DNA from 2 places in the Undibacterium sp. Rencai35W genome. Region 1 is predicted to be linked to the other one. Evidence: predicted binding sites of a transcription regulator. Region 1 holds the regulator's gene; the other holds the start of a gene.
What was found. The regulator NrdR, encoded in region 1, represses ribonucleotide reductase genes. The targets are predictions, from matches to a motif close to CACNANATNTNGTG.

Region 1 (3,416 bases):
TCACAAGCGAACCAAGGTGTGTTCTTTGCTCTGCTGAATCCAGGCGATACCATCATGGGCATGAGCCTAGCCGAAGGCGGTCACCTGACGCACGGCATGCCCTTGAACATGTCGGGTAAATGGTTCAATGTGGTTTCTTATGGCTTGAACGCGCAAGAAGACATTGATTACGACGCGATGGAAAAACTCGCCCGCGAAACCAAACCAAAACTGATTATCGCCGGCGCATCGGCATTCGCATTGCGCATTGATTTCGAACGCTTCAGCAAAATCGCCAAAGAAATCGGCGCTTACTTCATGGTCGATATGGCGCACTATGCCGGCCTGATCGCCGCTGGCGTCTACCCTAACCCGGTACCGTTTGCCGACGTCGTCACATCAACGACCCACAAGAGTCTGCGCGGCCCACGCGGCGGCATCATCTTGTCAAACGATGAAGCGATTGCAAAAAAAATCAACTCTGCAATTTTCCCTGGCCTCCAAGGCGGCCCGCTAATGCACGTCATCGCAGGCAAAGCCGTCGCGTTCAAGGAAGCACTGACACCGGAATTCAAAGCCTATCAAGAACAGGTCGTAAAAAATGCAGCCGCACTGGCGAACACGCTGACCGAACGCGGTTTGCGCATCGTTTCTGGTCGCACAGAATCTCACGTGATGCTGGTAGATCTACGCCCTAAAGGCCTGACAGGAAAAGAAGCCGAAGCAATTCTCGGCTCCGCCCACATGACCTGCAACAAAAACGGCATTCCTAATGATCCACAAAAACCAATGATCACCTCCGGCATCCGCCTCGGCAGCCCGGCCTTCACAACACGTGGTTTCAAAGAAGCAGAAGCCATCAAAGTCGGCCATCTGATCGCAGACGTACTGGACAATCCGAACGATGCAGCAACCATCGAACGCGTCAAAGTCGAAGTCAAAAAACTGACTGACGCCTTCCCTGTCTATGCAGCATAAAACCTCAGCTTGCTAATAAAATGCCACTCAATTCGAGTGGCATTTTTTATACAGCAGTCGTTTTAGACAGTCTGAATTGAAGCGTGAAAATAAAATGAGGAAATTCAACTCGTCAATACACGAAAAATCAACACATCGTCAGGGATCAACACGAGCAAATAGCAACATACTCCCACCATGTATTTATAAACCACGCAATACTTTGGTGCGTGAGCGGTCATTTTATGTAATATTGCAGGGGAGTATATAAAATGTATCGCATCTATTGCGACACCATCGATTGGAATAAACATCATGAAATGCCCCTACTGCCACAACGATGACACGCAAGTCATCGACACCCGGGTGCCCGAGGACGGCAACACTATCCGTCGCCGCCGCCGCTGCGCCAATTGCGATAAACGCTTCACCACCTACGAGCGTATCGAACTCATCATGCCATCCATCGTCAAAAAAAATGGCAGCAGAACAGAATTTGAACCCGCAAAATTACGCGCCAGCCTGATGTTAGCCCTGCGCAAGCGCCCAGTATCGGCAGAAGCAGTCGACACCGCAATCCAACGCATAGAAGAAAAATTATTATCCAGCGGCGAACGCGAAGTCATATCTGGCTACATAGGCGAGCTCGTCATGAGAGAGCTGAAACGCCTGGACAAAATCGCCTATATCCGCTTTGCCTCTGTGTATAAGAGCTTTGAGGATGTGTCTGAGTTTGCTGAGGCGATTCAGGAGATTGCCAAAGAAAAAAAGCTGAAACCTGATTGAGTTTCAGCTTTTCTGTGTGTCAAAAATCAAATTATCTAGTCCAACATTCATCCGAAGTCTTAGGCGCAACCAAGTTCGCATTTGTTTGTTGACCTAAATTATTCAATATGAACGTCCCACATTCATCACTGGCCATTGATTGACTAGATACTGGCACTGCTTGAATAGTATAGGCAGTAGATGTTGGAAATCCGCTTGAAAAAGAAATTGTATACTGGGCAGTGCCAGTTTTTGGTGAGGACAAAACTGGCAAACTAGCTGCTAATCCAGATATATTTTGGTCATAGCGATTATTTTCAGTAAAGTAACGCTCCATAAACTGCGCATCTTCCAGCAAGATACTTTTAACCTCTGCACGCCGACTTTTACGAATATTACTTGTGTAACTTGTGACCGCAACGGCTGTTAATATTGCCATAACAGCCATCACAATCATTAACTCAACTAAAGTAAACCCACGTAATTCGCTTTTGTAAATCATATATTGGCTCACTTTCTTTATTAATCTTTGCCCAAAATTTGACGCCACAAGCGAAGTGTCGGTATGGAATCTGGTGCAGCATCCTCAGCTTTTGATCCACCAATAATTTTTCCTCCTGTATCGGCTTTATACATCTTAACACCACCCTTTTTACGCAATATGGTATTACCAAACGTTAAAGAGCCAGAAATACCACTTGCTTTAATATCTGTAGCATCGACCTTATTATCCTTATTGGTATCTAATACAGTACGATTAACGGCTCCCCCGGTAATTGGATCAATAACCATCGTGACCGAGGTGCCATCTGTAATACAAGGGTCTGTCGCACTACCAGGTATAACAGTTGTATAAAATACTGTTCTATATACTACCTCGGGATCTATGATAATTCTCTCACTAGGCGCTAGATTTATATACCAGCCGCGCTTTGAGTTCCAATCAACCGAATTGTTACTCAGTAATGTTAATCCAGTACCAACGGATGACAATGTTTGCTGAACCAGATTGGACTGTCCAGCAACAGTGGATGCAGTGACATTAGCAATCCCACTGTTATCCCAAATACCATATATCGATTGGGTATCTGTAATTGAGGGATCTGCAGTCTCAAACAGTTTACCTGTCCCAAAGGTTACGATGAGTCCACCTAATGGATGCGGATATAAATCTGGCTGTACAGTGATTGGTTGTGCTTTGCCAGAAGAAACTGCTTGAAATAATCTAGTTCCTGAAAACGCTACAGTAGTACCTGACGTACCAAAATCAAATTTCCATAGGTTCCCTTGTAAATCTCCTGCATATGCAGCGACAATTGTTGAATTTTCATCAATTACCAGACGGGGGGTTGCAAGTCCATTGGGGAGAGAGTTGCTACCTACTCCAGTATCTACTTTAGTAATTACACCTGTAGATAAATTAACCATGAACAAGATTGCACGTTTAGAGTTACTCTCATAACCGTTTCCGAATACGGCAACCCAATCTCCATTTGCTGCGCGACCAACCTGAGGGTTTCCTATCGTGTAACCGATTTCTGGGTCATCACTCGAATTAACCTCCCAGAGAACGTCAGTAGATTGAAATGTACCTCCCGTTGTAACGTCGAGCGCAAATACACCTCTGCCACCAGCTCCTGTCGTTCCAACCAGTACCGTCTTCCATCCTCCGATATACGCGTCTGCAATAGTTGGCGTGCCATTCACGAAGAATT
Region 2 (3,416 bases), on a different contig from region 1:
GCAGTGCGGACAATGCGGTTGTAGCGCTGAAAGCCGGTGCATTTGATTATGTGTCCAAGCCGGTCGCACTGGATCAGCTACGCAAACTGGTGCGCTCGGCATTGCAGACCAGTGAAGTGCAAAGCAAGCAAAACGTCGAGACTGCACAGGTAGAAAAAATCACGGCATCTTCACTGATCGGACAATCTGAGGGAATCCGCCATGTGCGTGCCCAGATCAGCCGCTTAGCCCGCAGTATGGCGCCCGTAATCATTACCGGCGAATCGGGAAGTGGCAAAGAACTGGCTGCCCGCGAAATCCATCTGAATAGTGCCCGCTCCGAAAAGGCTTTTATTGCGGTCAACTGCGGAGCCATTCCTGAGGCATTGATGGAAGCCGAATTTTTTGGTTATCGCAAAGGTGCTTTTACCGGTGCCAATGATGATCGCGATGGATTTTTTCAGGCGGCCAGCGGCGGTACGCTGATGCTGGACGAAGTCGCCGATCTGCCTTTGGCGATGCAGGTCAAGTTGCTGAGGGCAATCCAGGAGCGCAGGGTACGCAAGGTCGGCGCTACGACGGAAGAACCCGTTGATGTTCGCATCATCAGTGCAACGCATCAGAATTTGGCGAATTGCGTGACCGCAGGGAAATTTCGTCAGGATTTGTACTATCGTCTGAATGTGATTGAGCTGCATTTGCCGCCATTGCGCGAACGCCTGACGGATATAGGCGAATTATCCGAGGGGATTTTGCAGCGACTGACCGCATCCGCTCAGACGAACCCCGATCGTTGTGCGACCTTGTTATCCGATAGTGCGCGTCAGGCACTTGCCGAATATGATTTTCCCGGGAATGTCCGCGAATTGGAAAACATCCTGGAGCGTGCGCTGGCCTTCGCCAACGATGGCTGTATCGAAGTCAGTGATCTGGCTTTACGTCCTTCGGCGAAGCCACTAAGTAGCTCTGTCTCCGGGGCGAGCCTGGTGAGTACGGCATTGCCGGCGACCGTGGTAAGTTTAGATTCTGGTGATGCCTCGGTAGAAAAAGTGTTGTTACAGGACGCAGTCAGCGCCAGTCCGGTGACAACACTGCCAGGTGCTCATGCCGATATATCGATTTTTACTGAGCCGGAATTACCTTGTTCTTTGCCCGATTATCTGGAGCGTATTGAGAAAGAGGTGATACGCCGTGCCTTGGTCAAGACCAGGAATAACCGTACCCAGGCGGCTGAGCTCCTGGGGGTCAGTTTCCGGCAACTGCGCTACCAGATACAAAAACTGAAGATTCATGAATCGGAATAAACTCGTTCTGCATTCTGTACAACCGGCATGGATGATCGATGCCGGCGGGCATTGTCCTCAGGCTGAACAAAAGCCGTCGCCGAATTATGATCATCGTCCCGACGGTGCAGAAATCTCACTATTGGTCATTCATAACATCAGCCTGCCAGCGGGCCAGTTCGGCGGTAGCGCTATTACTGATTTGTTTTTGAATCAGCTCGACGTCACGGCGCATCCCAGTTTTACCTCGTTACAGGGCGTCCGGGTCTCTACCCATTTTTTGATACGGCGCGATGGCCAGGTGCTGCAATTCGTTCCTGTCAACTTGCGTGCCTGGCATGCTGGCGTCTCATCGTTTCAGGGGCAGTCAGCGTGTAATAATTTTTCAGTCGGGATTGAGTTGGAGGGGAGTGATCATCAGGCATTCGAGGAGGCGCAATATCTGTCACTGCAGAAATTGACTTTGGTCTTGATACAAGCCTGTCCGATACGACATATCGTCGGCCATCAGGATATTGCTCCTGGCCGCAAGACCGACCCCGGGCCATTTTTTAATTGGAAACAATATAAAGAATTGCTTGTTCATGCTGCTCAGCATGAGTCCATGTTAGTGCCCACTCATGCGCTGCCTAGCTTTCCTTTCATGCTTTGACTTTGTCAATCTGCAAAGCCAGCCGCAACAATAAAAAATATTCTCTTTTTAACAAAAAAAGCGATTGCGTATCTGCCAGCGCGGCACTAGAATTAGTGCAAATCAAATCTTGCGCACTACATATAGTGGTTTGATTCCAGTTTGTGGCCATTCTCTATAATGAAGTTTTACTCTGTTTTAATGAGATAAATGATTTAAAAAACAGAGACTTGGCTAAGGTTTTAGATCTGAACTATGCAGTGTGCAACACCAGAAATCACGTAAAAGATCGATGATTGAATCAGTGGCTCAATCAATGACTACATCAAAGACTGCGTCATTCATATCATCGTTCAAGTTAATCAATCAAGTCTCAACCCATGCTGACCCCGGAGGCCAAATGCACTCTTCTCTAGAAACATCAACACCAAGTACCGCTGATCTGTCCGATTTACAGTCGTCATCAGTCCACCATGCGTCAGCGACGCAAACGCCTGCCTATGGTGAGTACCGTATCATCCGTCGTAATGGTGCTGTAGTTGGGTTTGAGCCTTCCAAAATTGCTATTGCTGTGACTAAAGCCTTTTTGGCCGTTAACGGTGGCCAGGGTGCAGCATCGGCACGTATCCGCGAGCTCGTCGAGCAGTTAACCGCCAGTGTTGTGTCTGCTCTGGTGCGCAGACAGCCAACCGGCGGCACGTTTCATATAGAAGATATTCAGGATCAGGTTGAACTGGCGTTGATGCGTTCTGGCGAACATGATGTTGCCCGTGCCTATGTCTTGTATCGTGCTAAGCGTCAGGAAGAACGTCGCCTTCAGTTAGAGTCACAACAATCCTCCAAAACAGATATCGCCGCACCGCAAATTCACGTCGTTGTTGACGGACAGCGCGTCGCACTCGACATCGCACAAGTCCGTAAGCTGATCACAGCTGCCTGCGTCGGTCTGGACAAGCTGGCTGATCCGGAAGCGATTTTGTCCGAAACCTTGAAAAACCTGTACGACGGCGTGCCGGTGGAAGAACTGCATAAATCAGCAATCCTGGCTGCGCGTGCGCTGATGGAAAAGGAGCCTGCATATAGCCAGGTGACGGCGCGTCTCTTATTACATACAGTCCGTAAAGAAGTGTTCGGTAAAGAAGTTGCTCAGCAAGATGCGGCAGCCGAGTATGTGGATTACTTCCCTAAATTTATCAAAAAAGGTATTGAAGCTGATTTGCTGGATGCCAAACTTGGTCAGTTTGATCTGAAAAAACTAGCCGATGCGCTGGTTGCCGATCGTGATCTGCAATTTGGCTATATTGGTTTGCAAACTTTGTATGATCGCTACTTCCTGCATGTGCGCGGCACCCGTATTGAAATGCCGCAAGCATTCTACATGCGCGTTGCGATGGGTCTGGCGATCAGCGAAATCGATCGTGAAGCCCGTGCGATTGAGTTCTACAATCTCCTGTCCAGCTTTGATTTCATGAGTTCGACGCCGACTTTGTTTAACTCCGGTACACAGCGTTCACAGTTATCCT

Region 2: ACO0K3_RS06080 (ribonucleoside-diphosphate reductase subunit alpha) is a predicted target of NrdR. The motif match lies at 2,029-2,042, and genes of this name have one in related genera.

Annotation. Positions count from the first base shown of each region.
Region 1 is NZ_JBMPPC010000011.1:80,420-83,835, forward strand. It holds gene glyA (serine hydroxymethyltransferase) at 1-957, shown strand, start outside; gene nrdR (transcriptional regulator NrdR) at 1,252-1,722, shown strand; gene ACO0K3_RS18805 (type IV pilin protein) at 1,754-2,203, opposite strand; gene ACO0K3_RS18810 (pilus assembly protein) at 2,224-3,416, opposite strand, start outside.
Region 2 is NZ_JBMPPC010000002.1:465,930-469,345, reverse strand. It holds gene ACO0K3_RS06090 (sigma-54-dependent transcriptional regulator) at 1-1,283, shown strand, start outside; gene ampD (1,6-anhydro-N-acetylmuramyl-L-alanine amidase AmpD) at 1,270-1,914, shown strand; gene ACO0K3_RS06080 (ribonucleoside-diphosphate reductase subunit alpha) at 2,294-3,416, shown strand, end outside.